One region of the Sporosarcina soli genome, then DNA from elsewhere that is predicted to be linked to it. Evidence: riboswitches for the same ligand, from Rfam matches in the RefSeq annotation. Region 1 holds a riboswitch; the other holds the start of a gene.
What was found. Region 1 has a riboswitch for glycine ahead of ACFPRA_RS20600 (amino acid permease). Riboswitches for the same ligand answer to the same signal wherever they lie in the genome.
Positions count from the first base shown of each region.

Region 2: linked by a shared signal. The riboswitch ahead of gcvT (glycine cleavage system aminomethyltransferase GcvT) and the one ahead of ACFPRA_RS20600 (amino acid permease) in region 1 are both predicted to bind glycine.

Region 1 covers NZ_JBHSNO010000015.1:336,579-345,955, forward strand. The annotation lists gene ACFPRA_RS20570 (copper resistance D family protein) at 1-170, opposite strand, end outside; gene ACFPRA_RS20575 (copper resistance CopC family protein) at 174-731, opposite strand; gene ACFPRA_RS20580 (cell wall hydrolase) at 972-1,412, opposite strand; gene ACFPRA_RS20585 (YehS family protein) at 1,711-2,208, shown strand; gene ACFPRA_RS20590 (HD domain-containing protein) at 2,529-3,170, opposite strand; gene ACFPRA_RS20595 (protein-L-isoaspartate(D-aspartate) O-methyltransferase) at 3,706-4,287, shown strand; gene ACFPRA_RS20600 (amino acid permease) at 4,572-5,951, opposite strand; glycine riboswitch at 6,142-6,200, opposite strand; glycine riboswitch at 6,203-6,301, opposite strand; gene ACFPRA_RS20605 (carboxymuconolactone decarboxylase family protein) at 6,568-7,224, opposite strand; gene acsA (acetate--CoA ligase) at 7,350-9,053, opposite strand; gene ACFPRA_RS20615 (ABC transporter ATP-binding protein) at 9,056-9,377, opposite strand, start outside.
Region 2 covers NZ_JBHSNO010000015.1:37,209-46,585, forward strand. The annotation lists gene gcvPB (aminomethyl-transferring glycine dehydrogenase subunit GcvPB) at 1-365, opposite strand, end outside; gene gcvPA (aminomethyl-transferring glycine dehydrogenase subunit GcvPA) at 358-1,704, opposite strand; gene gcvT (glycine cleavage system aminomethyltransferase GcvT) at 1,733-2,830, opposite strand; glycine riboswitch at 2,970-3,061, opposite strand; gene ACFPRA_RS19115 (shikimate kinase) at 3,288-3,803, opposite strand; gene ACFPRA_RS19120 (hypothetical protein) at 3,835-4,014, opposite strand; gene comGF (competence type IV pilus minor pilin ComGF) at 3,995-4,438, opposite strand; gene ACFPRA_RS19130 (hypothetical protein) at 4,426-4,722, opposite strand; gene ACFPRA_RS19135 (prepilin-type N-terminal cleavage/methylation domain-containing protein) at 4,715-5,149, opposite strand; gene comGC (competence type IV pilus major pilin ComGC) at 5,163-5,465, opposite strand; gene comGB (competence type IV pilus assembly protein ComGB) at 5,490-6,545, opposite strand; gene comGA (competence type IV pilus ATPase ComGA) at 6,538-7,542, opposite strand; gene ACFPRA_RS19155 (DUF2626 domain-containing protein) at 7,902-8,144, shown strand; gene ACFPRA_RS19160 (MBL fold metallo-hydrolase) at 8,552-9,190, opposite strand.

The sequences.
Region 1 (9,377 bases):
GGAATAAATGCAAAAACAGGTAGCGTAATGGCACTGATAAGCAATAAGCGCTTTGAAATTTTTATATCTGGACGATATTGGCTTGGGACTAGCAGAAGAATAAAACTACCTATTAAAACCGAAAAGCACAAATATAAAAGCGTCTGACTAATAATTACTACTATATCCATTCCTTATTTCTTTCTTTTAGTAAGTAAGAAGAAACCGCCTGCTACAATGACAATTAAAAGAACAATTAGGATAACTGTCATAGAAGATGATTCTTTCTCTACTTCATCCGCTGTGGCTACATTTTCTTGATCTTCTGTCGATTGCTCAGCTGATTCTGTTGTTTCTGACGGTTCCTCTGTTACTTCTTCCACAGATTCAGGAACTGAAGCATTGACTGTAAATGAGAATTCACCTTCTAATGGATGACCGTCTGCACTAATAATACTCCAATTTACTTGATATTCGTCATTCGGAAGTGGCTCTGCAACAGTGCCTGTTAATGTACCATCACCAATAATAATTTCTTGTAGTTCGATGGCTTGTCCTTTTGTCGTTTGTACATCTATAAAGCTACCTTGTTCAATTTGTCCATCAAATTCAAGGACAATTTCATTTAATGGCTCCGTTACAATGTCACCATCTGCTGGATTCGATCCTTCTAAATGCGAGTGAGCAAACGCACTAGTAGAAATAGACATTGTAAGTAAGATTGCTGTAGTTACGGTAAATATACGTTTCAAAATAACCCCTCCTAAACTTATCACTATGGAAACAATAGGTACAACTATTCATAGTCATCATTTACTTTATAGTAAAAGTGTGAGATTTGCATGAAGTAGGCACACACTTCCATTCATAAACTGTACTATTAAGAAAAGACCAGATGCTCGAACATCTGGTCAATACAATGGAATTCCACGTGAAAAGCGGCTGGCCAGTTATAGTTGTAAATATCCTGCTTACATCTAACAGTAGAAAACCTAACCGATATAAACACTCTCACATGTTCCCGCTGCTGGTTCATAAAAACAATGATTTTTAAATTGACCAGTAAAAGGTTGCCCGTACCAAGTTGGTGGACAGGGAGCATACGGATTAAAATACCAAAGGGCAAATTTCGCTGGATGTTCTCTCCAATTCTCCAAATTCTGTCTTGCTAATCTTTTTTCAGTGGATCTCGCTCTTTGATAAAATAAATTCCCTTTTTGAACAGCTTCGAAAGAATAATTTCCTCCTTGAACCTGAAAAATGACATCTTCAATTGATCTTACGTCCCTGAAGTCCAAGCAATCCGCGACAGCACGGTTAACAATTACATTTCCAACATATAACATCCCTTGCTTTCCTTCACCTTCAGCTTCCGCTCTCATCATCCTTGCCATTAGATCAACGTCTGCATCTCGGTATTTGACTCTTGGCATTTTTCCACCCCAACTATATTGTATGAAAAAAACTCTACATAAATGTCATTTTCAAAAAACAGACACTGCCGCTACTTCAGCGAACGCTCCATCTTGCTGCTAAGGTCATTCACTTACGCAATAACTGTCATGAGGACTTCTTATTCGTTTTTGCAATATACAGCAATTGAATTAATATGAATTTCATGTGCTATGATTAGGTTTAAATCAATTAAAACCATAATAGATACACACAAAAGGGCAATAATAATGATGAAGTCGTTTTGTAATTACTGCACTATATACAGGAGGTCAACAAATGAATAATAATGATATATTAATTCGATTACGATATGCTTTAGATTTAAAAAATGCTGATATGGTAGACATTTTTCATCTTGGTGGCATTGAAGTAACAAAAGAAGATGTGCTACTGTTGCTTACAAAATCAAATGATGATGAAGCTGAAAATGAATTGCAAATGAAATGTACGAATAGTATGTTGGATTCATTTTTAAATGGCCTAATTATATACAAAAGAGGAAAACAAGATCCAAAACCAGGACAACCTCAAGGTCCAACTGTATCGATCATGACTAATGAAAATGTGAATAATATCCTTCTAAAGAAAGTAAAAATAGCACTCGCGTTAACAGGTGAGGATATGCTTGATATTTTAGAAAAAGCAGGAGTCATTATATCAAAAAGCGAATTAAGCGCTGTATTACGAAAAGAAGGGCACAAAAATTATAAACCGTGCTTGGATCGATACGCTAGAAACTTCTTAAAAGGATTAGCTATAAAATATAGAGCCTAATTTAAGGTGCCTGGTACTGATGCAATTCCGGATTGCGTTAGTACCAGGCACTTATCTTTTACGGACTTTTACGTCACCGCTTCATCGGACGAGCCCTTCACTCATCTCCACTTGGGCTTTCAGTAGAAGCGTTCCATCATGTTGACTTTGAAAATTTGATTATGGTCATAAGAATGTACCAATTCTGCCATGTTTTTTACCAGTAATTGCCGCAAGACTTACCGTTCGTTGCCAATTCGTTTACCAATAATGGATTGATTGTGGAAGTTTTGCGTTGTACGTTAACTTGCTTTAGAATTGGTTATTTTTATGTATTTCCTTTACTCTTCATGTTCTTCAATGATCCGCATTGCGATGCCCGTTAACTCGTCATGTTCAGTAAATCGTTCACTAAGCATATCCGTAAGAATATGTTCTAGGAAGTATTTTACACAGTTCATCTCTTGAAACAGTAGTATTGTCCTTAATGCTTCTTCATATATTTCTAAAAACAATGGCTCTGGATTACCCTTTTGAATCTCACCAAATGCTTCATAAAGCAAATCAACTTTATCAGCAACAGATAAAATGCGCCCCTCCAATGTCTCATCCTTACCTTCTTTAAATCGCTCCAAATAAATGTCTTGAAACTCAGATGGAAGTTCCTTTTCTACAAACTTTCTTGTCATTTCTTCCTCTACTTCACTGAATAGTTGCTTCAACTCTTTCGAAGCATATTTTACTGGTGTTTTTATATCTCCCGTAAAAAGTTCTGCGTAATCATGGTTCAATGCCTTTTCATATAGGAGTCTCCAATCCACATTCTGACCAGATTGCTCTTCGACTGTTCCAAGAAATTGAGCGATTTTTGTCACCTTAAATGAATGACTGGCGACGGAATGCTCCTGATATTTGAACTTTCCCGGACAACGAATAATTTGTTCTAAATCAGATAAGCTTTTAAAATATTGATGTACACCCATCTTATTCATCACCTTTCTTTATTTTCGGGAGCTATCGTATAGAAAGCCTAGTCGTACAACGACTCCTATTTATGCTTTCTAACGGGGCTCTGTTCACGTTAAGTATTGTCTTTCAATACTTTCCCTTATTCTGACTAAAGTATGCAGGAAAGGAACTAATATCATACAATCAAGAATTTAATCAGTCCATTTTGTCACACAGGCCATGCTTCGGCAGTCCGTTCAGCCACTTCTCAATAATATGATTAGCTGGGGCATCTGGATTTTTTCCTCTCTATAATACAAAAGACCATTAATTTTCATGACAATAAAGATTTAGCGTCATGAAAATTCCGCTTACAATTTAATCATACAGCATGACGATAACAAGGACATTGTTGTATAGGTCCATAATACTAAAAACTAAAACCATCCCCTTTTCCACCCCAAATTATGTATTTATCGGTACCGTTCACTTCATATTGTTTACGAATACCCCGTATAGGAAATGATGAATGTGCAGTGTAAGTTATGATTAAACGAAGGAGCATAGATAATGGCCAAGCAAAACTCAGACATCCTTAACTATTTTCAAAAACTAGACCGTGGCTTTTTCATGGATGAACTCAAAGAATTCGCCTATATGGACGAGGCCATTCCAATCGGACATGAACAAACCATTTCTCAGCCTTCCCTCGTACTTGAAATGACATTGGCCATCGATTTACAACCTCATTCAAAAGTGCTGGAAATCGGAACAGGATCCGGCTTCCAGACCGCCCTACTCGCCGCCTTCTCGAACTCCGTTTATACAATTGAACGAATTGCTGCCTTACATGAACGGGCAAAAGAGAGATTGGAAAAGGCCGGTTTCTCTAACATCCATTTTAAGCTGGATGACGGCAGCACCGGTTGGGAAGAACACGCTCCTTATAATCGGATTATGGTGACTGCCGCCGCTGCCCAAGTGCCAAGCGAGCTCATGGACCAACTAGCTATCGGAGGAAAAATGATCATCCCAGTTGGTCCCCCCCTTCTACAGGAACTCTTGCTCTTGGAAAAAGATGAAGACGGAGCAATCCATACGACTGTGTTGAATGAAGTGAGGTTTGTCCCATTGAAAGGAAAATATGAATAGGCAACAGCACAGTTAAAAATTATATACAATAAGAAGCTAACCCAACATCGATTCGGTTGGCTTCTTGATTTATCTTCATTTAACAAATGTTTTTGTACTGAAAGCGAAACGTCAGCTACAGAAGACTCCGACCTCCATAGGTCGCGGGATGAATGCGGTTTTGTCTCCTGTTCAACGGGTGTCAAACGCCGGCTTAACGAAGAATGGAAGGCAACCTATGTGTATTAAAAAAAGCGCCAAGTTCTAACACAATTCAAAATTGCGTTAGAACCTGGCACCCTAAATTAGCTCTCCACCACTTCTGGCTGTTCAACTTGATTCACTTTCATTTTCCGCACCTTATAAATAACAATCAGTAAAACAAACCAAGCAGGCGTTACGAATAAGGAAACACGCGTATCCTCCGCAAGAGCAAGAACGACTAGAACAAACGCTAGGAAAAGCAGGATCAAGTAATTGGTAACCGGGTAAAGCGGCATTTTGAATTTGTTTGCTTTCGCTAGCTCTGGTCTTGTTTTGCGGTATTTCAAATGGCAGATGACTGTAATTCCCCAAATAAAGATGAAACAGACCGTAGAAATACTGGTAATGAGTGTAAATACGCCTTCTGGCATGACATAGTTCAAAACAACGGAAATTAGAATGACGATCGTTGAAAAGAACAATGCATTGGAAGGGACTTTACGTTTGTCCAGTTTTGCTAATCGTGCAGGTGCATTTTTATCTTTGGCAAGTGAATAGATCATTCTACTTGTACTAAAGATGGCACTGTTACATGCCGAAGCTGCGGAAGTAAGGACGACAAAATTGACGATACCAGCGGCCGCAACAATTCCAACGCCTACGAAGACTTGGACGAATGGACTTTCCGCAGGTTTGACTGCAGTCCATGGATAGATACTCATAATGACAATCAAAGCACCGATATAGAAAACAATAATCCGAATCGGGATATTATTGATCGCTTTTGGAATAACCTTTTCGGGATCCTTTGTTTCACCAGCCATCAGCCCTACAAGTTCAATACCAACAAACGCAAATACGACCATTTGGAATGAAAGAATAAATCCATTCATTCCATTCGGGAACATTCCGCCATGGCTCCATAGATTCGTAAAACTAGATGGACCTTCACTCGTTGAAAAGCCTTTAATGATCATGAAAGTTCCGATGACAATTAATCCAAGAATCGCAATGACCTTGATCAATGCGAACCAGAATTCCATTTCACCAAAAAGCTTTACAGTGGCAAGGTTCATAATTAACAAAACAACAAGCGCAATTAAACCCGGCATCCACTGTGGTACTTCTGGAAACCAATACTGGGCATAGAGACCAACTGCTGTGATATCGGCCATTGCGATTGAAATCCAGCAAAACCAGTAGGTCCAGCCAGTGATAAAGGCTGCCATGTTCCCTAAATAATCTTGCACAAAGTCAACAAAAGAATGATAGTTCAAATTGGATAAGAGTAGTTCTCCAAGTGAACGCATGATTAAAAAGCAAATGATCCCTGTAATGGTATAGGCAAATAATATGGAGGGTCCTGCTAGATGAATCGATTTTCCTGCTCCTAGAAACAATCCAGTTCCGATTGCCCCTCCAATCGCGATGAGTTGTACATGTCTATTTTTTAGTCCTCTTTCCAATTGTTGTACTTGCATAGATGTCACACTCCTTAATTTTCAGATCATTAATATTGAGTATTCTGGCCATCATTCTGTCGCCCAGAAATAAAGCGCTTACATTTTAAAGTATTGGAAATTCATAACAGAATATTATTAAAGATGTCCCCCCTCCTTTTGTATTTCACCAATAAAAAGACAGGGGAAATATAGGTGTTCACCTATACTTCCTCTGTCCTTTTACCTGAGAGTATAACTCCTTTGGTGGCACATGGCGCTCTCCAGAGGCGCGTCCTATTATGGTCCTTTTACCTGAGAGATTAATTCTTTTTCTGGAACTTGCTCCTTCGGTGCTAAACCATACGTTTAGTCTCTCCCATAATATTCATCCGCTATTATTTAATTAATTTATATAATAGCACCTGGAAAGGTAAGTTGTCTAGTTAATATTTAGAATTTAGATATTATTTTGTCCTCGTATAAAAAGCCAACGTAGCTTTAAAACAGTAGCCGCTCATATAAAGTACGGGTTCGCATACGCAAAATACGTTCGGTTTCCAACCACAAATAAACACTTAACAAGGTCTTCACTAGCGGACTCTTGTTAAGTGTTCAACAAATACTTATTTATAAATTAATAAATCAAAAATCCGACTTATGCATCAAATGCATTTAACGCATTCACACTGTGAGCCAAAGCGGAACCTGCTTTTAGTGCTGTTGCCACCAGAATCGATTCTGCCAACTCTTCCTTCGTTGCACCTGCACCCTTAGCACCCTTTGTATGAATATCAATACAATACGGGCAGCCCGTCGTATGCGCAACAGCGACGGCAATCAATTCTTTCTCTTTGACACTCAGGATACTTGCTTTCAATGCTTTTGTATCAAAGTCAACAAATGCCTTGAATACATCACCGTTTAGCGCTGAGAACTCTTTTAATCTGTTAAAATAAGATGCCTTATATAATTCATCATCGCCATTTTGATCATATGCATTTAAGGCATTCACCCCATGAGCTAGAGCAGAGCCTGCTTTTAATGCCGTTGCAACTAGGATGGATTCAGCCATTTCTTCTTTGGTCACATCTTCTGATTTTGCTGCTGTTACATGGACTTCAATACAGTATGGACAACCTGTCGTGTGGGCAACCGCAACGGCAATTAATTCTTTTAACTTTTTCGTTAGCTTTCCTTCAGATAAAGCTAGTTTGTCAAACTGTGCGAAAGCCTTGAATGTATCTGGTGCAAGATCACTTAATTCTCCAATACGGTTAAAATATGATTTTTTATACAATTCTTCTCTACTCATTATTACTTCCCCCTCATTATGTTTTATTGTTTGTTATTTTCGACAATTGCCTCTATCAATATATCAGAAAAGGTAGAAAAAGTGTATTTTTCCGAACTGACACTCTTCTGTCCTCATTCAAGAGATTAGACGCCGACTTTTTGCAGTTCCCTTGCCTTTAATTCGCGTCGAAGAATTTTCCCGCTAATCGGAGTCTTCGGTAATTCCTCTAGAAATTCAATTTCTCTTGGAGCAGCATGGGCTGCAAGTCCACTTCGTACAAATTGACGAAGCTCTTGCAATAGCCCGTCACTTGCTTCATAGCCATTCTTTAAGACAATAAATGCCTTAACAATTTCGCCTCTCACCGCGTCTGGTTTTCCAATGACACCCACTTCTGCCACAGCTGGATGTTCGATCAATTTGCTCTCCACTTCAAATGGACCGATTCGTTCACCTGAAGAATTGATCATATCGTCACTCCGACCTTGGAAAAAGATATAACCGTTGTCATCGATTGTCGCCAAATCACCAGACACATACCATCCCTCGAATGGGAAATACGTCGCATATTTCGCAGGATCTTTCCACACTTCCCGCATGATGGCAGGCCAATTGGCTTTTAAGGCTAACTGACCGACTTTACCAGGCGCAAGCTTTTCGCCGTCATCGCCTAGAATTGCTGCCTCAATTCCTGGAAATGGTCTTCCCATTGATCCTGGAATAATGTTTTCGGATGGAAGATTGACAATGAGTTGAGCCCCTGTTTCTGTCATCCACCACGTATCGTGGATGCGGTTGGACAACGTTTTAATCCCCCAACGGATCACTTCTGGATTTAACGGCTCGCCCACGCTTAAAATGTGGCGGATCTTTGACAAATCATAAGTCGCTGTCTTTTCATCCCCTTCTGCCATCAACATTCTAAATGCTGTCGGCGCACTATACCAAACGGTAACACCGGATTTTTCTAACACGGAATACCATTCATCGGCATTAAATCTACCGCCGTGAATAATAATGGTTGCCCGGTTAAGCAGCGGTGCGAAAACGCCGTACACCGTTCCAGTCACCCAACCCGGATGGGCCGTGCACCAATACACATCCTCTTCTTTCAAATCCAATACCCATCTGCCTGTAATATATTGTTGGATCATGACTCGATGTGCATGGACAATTCCTTTCGGGCGCCCTGTTGAACCACTCGTATAATGAATGTTCAGCGCGTGTTCCAAATCTACCCACTCGATGATATCTTCCTCAACTTCAACAGCCCGTGCTTCCTCAAATAATGAAATCTCATCATCCTTACATTCTTCTGGTTCCGCCGTTATCAAAACTGTTTTCAAGGACGGCAGTTCCGCACGCGGCACCCGTTTCACCAACTCAGGTGAAGCGATTAAATAAGTCCCCTGACAATCCGCAATCCGCTCCTTCACTGCATCTTCCATAAACGCTTCAAAAAGCGGCCCGACTACAGCACCAAGTTTAATTGCGGCGAGCATGGCGATATGGCAATCGGGATGCTTTGGTAAAAAAATAAAAACAAAGTCCCCTTTTTTCACGCCTTGCTTTTTCAGAACAGTCGCCCAGAGATCCGATTTCTCTTTCAATTCGCGGTACGTTATCGTGTACTCTTCCTCTTCCCCAAAATAATGGAGAGCGACTTTCTCTCCGAATCCTTCCACCACATGGCGGTCCACACATTCATAGGCCATATTCACTTTGCCCGTAGCCGACCAACTAAAATTCGATTCAATTTTTTCCCATGCGAAATCCTCTCGTGATGGAAGATCAGCTGTTATATTAGTATTTCCTTCAAATGGATAAATCACTTCTTCATTTGCCAAGTTTAGTCAACCGCCTTTTCGATATGTAATAAATCTAGGATTTCCGCCTTTTTCGCCGCTAGAATCGCATTACCTCGATCTCGTGGTTTCGCCACCTCTATCGGCATTTCTACTTGCAATGTCCCGGGCTGACCCCCAAGGATGAAAATTCGGTCGCATAAGTAAAGTGCTTCGTCTATGTCATGCGTTACGACCACCATCGTCGTTAACCGTTTCTTTTGAATTTCCAACAATAAATCTTGCAGTTGCATTTTCGTGAAAGCATCCAGCGCACTAAACGGTTCGTCAAGAAGTAAGACATCGGGCTCGCCAATCAGTGCTCTC
Region 2 (9,377 bases), 300 kb from region 1:
TCTTGTAAATCATACATAACTTCCAATGCACCTTGGACAGTCGATTCATCTTGCAACGGATGGATATTCGCAAAGCCAGGATAGCGAGCAACCGATTCGTTGATTTTCGGATTATATTTCATCGTACAAGATCCAAGTGGATAGAATCCGGAGTCAATCCCATGGTTACGGTTCGAAAGTGCCGTATAATGACGCATAATATCAAGTTCGGAAACTTCTGGAAGTTCCGCAGCTTCTTCACGGATAAAACCGTCTGGCAACAAGCTAGAAAGTTCCAAGTCAGGAACATCCAAGTCAGGAAGGCTATAGCCTATCCGTCCCTCTCTTGTCAGTTCAAAAATGAGTGGCTGATTATCTTTATGCATGAAGGGCCTCCATTTCCTGCACAAGTGCATCGATTTCCTCTTTTGTACGTTGTTCTGTCACAGCGATAAGCGCATGATTCGCAAGATCAGGATACGTCAGACCAAGGTCATAACCACCGATGATCCCATTTGCGAAAAGCTGATCATTCACTTCTTTTACAGGTTTCTTACAATCGACAACGATTTCATTAAAATGAGCGCCGCCAAACTTCACGTCAAAGCCCGCTTTTTCAAAAGCTTCTTTTGCATAACGGGTTTTCACAATATTTTGATAAGCGATTTCTTGCGTTCCGACTTTCCCAAGTGCCGTCATTGCAACAGAAGCTGCAAGAGCATTCAACGCTTGGTTCGAACAGATGTTGGATGTCGCTTTATCCCGGCGGATATGTTGTTCGCGCGCTTGCAACGTCAACACATAACCGCGGCGTCCTTCATCGTCTGTCGTTTCACCGACCAGTCGTCCTGGCACTTTACGCATCAATTGTTTCGTTACAGCGAAATATCCGCAATGCGGTCCGCCGAAAGCTTCTGGAATACCGAATGGCTGTGCATCACCAACCGTAATGTCTGCACCAAGCTTTCCTGGAGGTGTAAGCACCCCTAAAGCGAGTGGATTGGAAGAAACTACGAAAAGTCCTCCCTTATCATGTGTGATTTCACCGATTTTTTTGATATCTTCAATTTGACCGAAGAAATTCGGGTATTGGACAAGAACAGCCGCCGTATCTTCGTCCATCAATTCTTCCAGCTTCGCAATATCTGTAACGCCATCTTTTTGAGGAATCGTCACAACTTCAACCGCTTGACCGGAAGCATAGGATAGGACGACGTCACGGGATTCAGGATGCACCGTCTCAGAAACGAGCAATTTTTTGCGGCGTGTGTGCCCCGCTGCAAGAGTTCCTGCCTCTGCAAGTGCCGTCCCGCCATCATACATAGATGAGTTTGCAAGGTCCATGCCAGTCAATTCACAAATCATTGTTTGGAATTCAAAAATCGCTTGTAATTCACCTTGCGAAATTTCCGGCTGATACGGTGTATAGGCCGTATAGAACTCGGAACGTGAAATAACGTGGTCAACGATGATCGGCTTATAATGATCATACACACCCGCGCCAAGGAAAGACGCATATGTACGTGCATCCGCATTTTTCGCCGCCAGTTTTGAAAGTTCCTTTACTAAAGAAGTTTCAGACTTCGCTTTTTTAATATTGTATTCACCTTTAAACCGAACTTTTTCAGGAATATCCGCAAAAAGTTCATCGATGGATGAAATTCCGATTGTTTTCATCATTTCGGCTTGATCGGTTTCAGTCATTGGAATGTAACGATGCCTCATGTCCACTTATCCCCTTTTCCTCATTTAATTATCGTTTATAAAATGGTGTTGCCACGATTACTGCTTTTAACCGCTTATTGCGGATTTCGATTTCCACTTCAGTTCCTTGCGCCGTATGCTCACTTTTCAGAAGAGCGAAACCGATATTCTTTTTCAACGTCGGTGATTGTGTACCTGTTGTCACTTCACCGATTTCCTCATCACCAAGGAACACTCTATAGCCAGTGCGTGGAATCCCTTTATCGATCATCTCGACACCGACCAATTTACGAGGGATACCATTTTCTTTTTGGGCAGCAAGTGCTTCTTTCCCAAGGAAATCCTCTTCTTTATTTAACTTAACAACAAAGCCGAGACCCGCTTCAAGTGGTGAAATCTCTTGTGATAATTCTTGGCCGTATAGCGGTAATCCCGCTTCAAAACGCAGAGTGTCACGCGCACCAAGACCTGCCGGCACGATCCCCTCGTTTTCACCAGCTTCAAGAATTGCCGGCCAAAGGGCAGTGATCGCCTCAGGTGAACCGTAAATTTCAAAACCGTCCTCACCTGTATAACCCGTACGTGAAATGAGTACATTATGTCCACTGACGTCGACGTTTTCTTTGAAACGGAAGAACTTGATCTCCGCAAGTGGTTCTGTTGTCAGCTTTTGAAGTATTTCTTGTGCTACAGGTCCTTGCAATGCAAGCAGGGCATAATCAGAAGATTGATCATCAATCTTGACGTCAGCCGTTTTATGCTGATGCATCCATTCAAGGTCTTTCTCAATATTTGACGCGTTGACAACTAGCAAATAATCGTTATCCCCACGTTTATAAATGAGAAGGTCATCAACCGTCCCACCATCTTCATAGCACATTGCCGTGTATTGCGCTTGCCCATCCTTCAGTTTGGATACGTCATTCGTCACAAGCTTTTGCAAGTAAGCAAGCGCGCCTTCCCCACTTACAAATACTTCCCCCATATGGGATACATCAAATAAACCTGCTTTTGTACGAACTGCTTCATGTTCTGCTTTAATGCTTGAAAATTGAACAGGTAAATCCCATCCTCCAAAATCAATTGTTTTCCCGCCATACTTCGCATAACTATCAAATAGTACCGTACGTTTCAAATTTTCAGTCATTCGGCTTTCTCCCTTCATTTTTCAATAAAAAAAAGACAACGGCCCCCTTTAAAATCGAGAACCTCTGTCCTTGTACCTGAAAGTTTACCTTACGGCTTTCCTCGTTGGTGGCCATTTTGAATGGCACTCTCCAGAGATGCGTCATGTATGAGTCTTTTTACCTGAGAGATTCATAACTGTTGTTACTTGCTCCTTCGGCGACGCCAGTGCGTGCTCTCCCCATACAATCATCCGCGCTATTCAATTGAAATGAATTTAAGTAAGATTCGAATAAATAATGCCCTTTCGCTTATATCTTAACATTTCATTTCAACAAGCGCAATACCTTTTAGTTGATTGTTGTTTTCGCGAATATTAACTGATGAAACTTATATATTGTTCGTGTTTGGATGCAATTACGTAATCTAGGTAGAAAGTTATTCTAAATGGAAATCCAATAATAGTTTTCCATATTAGGTTAATTTCCTCCTTTAAACCTGTTAATTTGGAACGCAATATAATCCGTGATGTCATGTATTGACCTTTTTTCCGTTTCCACCTTGAAATGGGCGCTATACATATAAAGCGGTTTTCGTACATAAAATAGTTTTTCCAGTTGCGCACGAGTTGACGCTTGGACAATCGGCCGTTTTTTTAAAGTCGCAATACGTCTCCACACATCGCGGAATGGAGCATTGAGGAAAAAGACAAGACCGGTTCTGCGCATAATTTCCCTATTTTCTTTACGCATAGGTACTCCGCCGCCCGTCGCAATAATACAATACTCGTTCCGGAATGTCCGCAGAAATTCCGTCTCCATTTCTCGGAAAGCTTCCTCCCCATATGTTGAGAAAATTTCCGATATCGTCATCCCCATTTTTTTTTCGATTTCATGATCCATATCATAATAGGGCATCTTCGTTGCGAAACTAAGCCGTTTACCGATTGCGCTTTTACCACATCCCATAAAACCGATTAGATACACTTTCTTCATGTCATCACCCATCCGGCAGGACAAGTATTTTTCATCCGTCCTGTTTCATTATTCTCGCCGTTTCATTTTCGTAATACGTTGCAAGCGAATCGTAAGTTCTTTGTAGACTATCATGCCATGAAACGAGGGTGAAAAGAAAGAGACTGACAAAAAATAATAAAATAATCGCAGCGATTAGCATAACGCCCTGTTCACATCGGATAAAGTCCAACCACAAACCCCCTTCTTTTTACGGAGTGATCCACAAAGGTCACAGCAACCGTCATCTCTACGCCATCGAAGGTAAAAGAAACCGAACGGACATTTGTCAAAAGGGGGACATGTCCTTCTCCACCGACTCTTTTCCGGATAACTGCTCCACTTTGTTCAATTGTAATACTTCCTCGTTCATTTTTAAATTGCATCGAACTTCTAAGCGGTAAACGGATTTCGCTTACTTCGGCGAGCATTTGCTGTAATTCCGCCGCAAACAATTCCCATTCCCTCGTAGAATAATCTTCATACTGCTCTTCTATCGCTCCTTTCCAACTGAAAAAAAGCAACAAAAAATGAACAAAAACAATTAATACGAGCAATTGAAATATACTTTCCATAAATGTATAGCCACGATCATTCAACTTCCTCATTGTATGCATTTCGTCATTTTCTCTTCGTTCACAAAATAGGAAACACAGACGGCCTGTCCTTCGATTACCCAATGATAATCCACCTCTTCAAATTGTCGGCTCCCTTCCATCAAACCATACGCCTGAAAGTAAATTGCACCTTGTAGCGCAGTTTCAGCTGCATATGTCTCCAACTTGCTCAAATGGAGTCTTACTGTCATTGCCGTAGCGACCGGCAACAGTGTATAAAAGATCACCATGATCACCGATAAAGTAAGGACGGCTTCTGGCCAGGAATACCCCTCTTCATTCATAAATAATCATCCTTCCGCGTTGAAATTGTAAACGGATTTCCGTCTGTCCCGTGCTAGTCAAAAGGGTAAGCGTCCCGGAATGAATGATATCGCCGTTGGCATGAAATTCGACCGACTTCAAACGACTCGACGATGCCAATCGCATCCCATCAGGAAAGCGGGTTCTCGAAAACTCGGGTTTCCCAATGACCGACGTAATATATTCGGATCCGGAATGTTGAAACTCCAGTTTTGTCACAACATGATTAGCCATTGAATAAGCCTGTAAATTTTGGATGGATGCGATCAGTGCTTGCATCGCATCCTTTTCCGAAGTCGTACGAATCCACCTGTCGCCAAACGGTAAAACGATCGAGGTCATAATAACGACAACGGATAATACCATCAACAACTCCAGAAATGTGAATCCCCCTTCTCTTCTCCTCACCTCTCACATCCCCTTATTCATCTGCCGTGACAGTTCCATCTGTATCAATAGATAGTTCACTTCCATTTGGACATCTTGCTTCATCTGGTAAATAGCCTGCTTCCGATAACTCATCGACGTTCGCCGGCAAACGTTTTTCGTCCATTTTATAAGCCTCCACTTGCCCTTGAACCATTTTCACATAAGCTGCGCATCCTTTCTCATCAATCGATTTAGAATGCTTGGTCACGTTTGGGATTGCAATGAGAATTAATATGGAAATAATCAACAAAACGATCATCATTTCGATCAGCGTAAATCCATTAGCGTTTTTCATCCATTTCAACCGTATTCTCCTCCTTCATAGATTGTCCATTAAGCCGTATACAGGCAGTAATAAAGCCAGATATGCTGCCAAAATGCAGACGGCGATGATGCCAAATAACATCGGCTGTAACATCGCCAGTCCCTTGTTCAATTTTTCATCGATTGTCTGTTCGAGATGTCGACTATAGATCAGAAGTTCTTTTGCCAAGTGACCGCTATCCTCCCCATGCTTGGCAAAGGCCGACAATTGTTCTGTCAATCCAACGGTCAACTGGGTCGCTATATGAAACGGTTCACCGAATACAACGTGGGTCTTTACATTGCCGGCAATCTCCGTAAGGACTCCGTCCACTTGTTGGTCCATCAACACAGCAAGTGCATTTTGCATAGATAGTCCTGAATCCAGTAAGCTACCTAATTCTCCCGAAAAATCACGGGTGATACGTAAGGTGTACATTGTTCTGATGACGGGCATCAAAAGCAACAGCCTGATTTTTTGTGCCGGTTTCAACTTTTTAAAAACGAGATTGCCAATAACGAAAGTACAAACAATGAAAAAAGTAACCGCCAGCGAAAAATCCGGTATTTTCGTCACCAGCGCCGGAAGCATCTTCGCAAAGCCTGTTGTGCTCTCCATTCTGGAGGCAGTAAGCATCTCCATATGTGGTAAAAAGAACGAACGAAAGGCGAGTAACAAGGTTAAAATAAAAAGAAATAGAATGGTAGGATATATGAGCAATTTTTTTAGCTTTTTTTGCTTCCCTTCTTTCTTTTTTAAACGATCCGCCATTCCTTCTAACGCTCGGACAAGTTGGCCATCGACTTCCGCAATTGCTACCGGTAATAGCGATTGGGCTGAAAACCCTAACCGCCGGAGTATCGCTGTCACACCGAAGCCACTTTTCAAATCGTCTTCAACCGCCATTAAAACTTGTTTGAATTTGTTGATATGATGAGGTAATAACAGCGTCATCCCTTCATTGAAAGTGTAGCCTTCCTGCAATAGTTCGGCCAATCGTTCCAAAAAAACGGGCTTATTTTGCAGTGTTGATGTTTTACGTTCGTAAAATTTGCGGAATAGACTATTCATCGTGCATCACGTGGGCTAAACAGTATTTACGAACAAGCGCTTCCACCTTATCTTCTTTCGGAATTTCAATCCGCTCACCTTGAATAATTGCTTCCATCATCCGATCGAGTTTTTCCCCTTGCATAATTTCAAAGACCGCCCCCATTTTCCCACTCGATGTCCGGATCAAACGTTGCGCTGAAATACAAACAATCGTTTGGCGGAGTTCCTCTGGTGAAATCCCAAAATCCATCATTCGATAAATGCAACCGACCGGATCTTTTGAATGGACTGTGGAAAAAACTAAATGTCCGGTCAATGACGCTTGCACAGCGGTCTGGGCGGTTTCACGATCCCGAATTTCCCCGATCATAATAACATCAGGTGAATGCCGTAAAATAGCTTTTAAACCTGCTGAATAAGAGATTCCAGCTTGTTCATTCACTTGTATTTGTAATAGATGAGAATGGTTGTTTTCAACAGGATCTTCCAGCGTAATGACATGTCGTTCAAGATGATGGGTACAATGAGCCGTCAAAGCATAAATCGTTGTGGTTTTCCCGCATCCAGTTGGACCTGTCAGTAAAACGAGTCCTTGTTGCTCAGATGCTGCCTGACGCAAGTCTTCAGCCCATCTTTTTTCGATGGAGAGTTCATCGAGTGAAATAATCCGATCATGCCTTTGCAAACGGATGACCACACTTTCTCTCATATGGATGGAAGGAATCGTCGAGACGCGAAAGGAATAGTTTTGACCATGCATTTGTTTGTGAAAAGAACCGCTTTGGGGTTTACGTCGATCGCTAATGTCTAGGGAGGATAAATATTTGTAAAAGGAAATCATACGACCCGCCAACTGTGGGGGGAGTGTTCCGGACCGTTCAAGCTTGGACTCTTTTTTTAAGGATACTTCGTAGCTTTCCGCTAAGGGCACAAGATGGATATCTGTCGCTTCTTGCAGGATTGCTTTTTCTAATAACTGAAAACTTTTTCGTTCAATCATATTTTCAGTGCTCATCACTTAACATCCCTCTCTTCTATAAGGACGGATCTTAATCATTATTTTACACCGTCGATGGAAGACCGCTTCCCATCCATTGCGAATAATGGGTTTGCCTCCGTCTTACGACAAAGTATACGGCTTGAGGGAAACGATTGGAATACTTTTCCTCAAAGCCGAATTGTTCTTTCGTAAAAAAGCGTCAAATTCAAAATATGCCCTACAATTTGCAGACAAATTTCATTTTTGAAAGAAGATTCCATCATATACACCTCTTTGTCACAATGAAAACGCAATTGGAGTTTACATCTTGAGTTGTTATCCATTATAATGAATGGGAGCTTATTGTAATGTTTTAATTAAGGAGGGATGGACACATGGATAACATGTTCAAGCTGATGGGCTTCTGGACAGGCATATTCGCGGTAATGTTTTACATTGGGGATATGTTGCCAGCGGCTATTCTTTTTGTCGCTAACACAGTTTTCTTCCTACTACTCGGATATCTAAATCTTACAGAACGTATGTATATGTACTTATTTGGAGCGTATCTGATGATCTTCATGGTCGGATTCAGCTACTACACGACGTTTATACACGTTCCGGGTGCTGGCCATTAATAAGCGTACATACAAAAAAACAGCCTGTTAAAGGGCTGTTTTTTTGTATGTTGAGAATCAATTACGCCTCGTCGTAAATGCGTCCAGATTTTGAATTGCGAATCGAACAGCGAAGGGTTCGATTTGCGTATTTCTGCGTTTTTTGCAGAAATTAAGGCACTTAGATAAGCGCAATTGACTCCTTTCAAAATCTGTGACATCCGCCGGAGGCTTGGGCCGACAGGATGTTGGTCACACAGGCGTTGCCACAGGACGCGGCGACCTTAGCCTGAGTTCCTCTAATCAGCAAATATTTTTGTACTGAAAGCGAAGCGTCAGCTACAGGGAGTTTGGATTCCCTCTGATTGAATCGAATTCTGGCATTCATCCCGCTACTTATGAAAGTAGGGGACCTCTGCTGAATCAAGTTAAAATCCATTTAAAAACGGATTTGCATCTTTTTCATCTTCCACTGTCGTGGCGGGACCATGTCCAGGGTAGATAATCGTTTCATCATCCAACGTCAGCAATTTATCATGGATTGATGATAAAAGGACAGTCGTGTTGCCGCCTTGTAAATCGGTCCTTCCAACACTTTGTTTAAATAATGTATCGCCTACAACGGCAAATCCCGAAGCTTCAAAAATATACGACACACTTCCTGGCGAATGCCCTGGCGTATGGCGCACTTCAAACTCAAAAGATCCGATTGTCATCTTTCCTTCTTGCCGCAGATTAAAATCGGCTTCCCTATTTTGAATATTCGGCAACCCGGCATATTTTGCCGAACCGTTCAATTCCGGATTCAACAGCCATTCACGCTCTTCCTCATGAATATAAACCGGTATGCTAAATTGATCTCGCACACCATCCACTGCTCCGATATGATCAAAATGGGCATGTGTCAGTAAAATCGCGACAGGATTTAACTCCTTTTCGTCGATGTGACGGATAATACGTTCAGCCTCGTCGCCCGGATCAAAGATCAGACAATTTCCTTCATCATCGTTCACAATGTAACAATTGGTCTGGATTGGTCCGAGCGGATATGTATGGATTGTTAGCATACATCCACCTCCTATGAACAGTTTACGCAATATACTGTACAAATTCAAATAATCGTCATGAATATACCTCGACAAAGCAGGAGGTTAACAGTACAATAGAAGAGGAATATTGCTAAATCATCGGACAAAGAAGTAGGTCATCTAGCTAAACGCGCTTATGCATTGCTCTACCGACTTTTTTGGACAA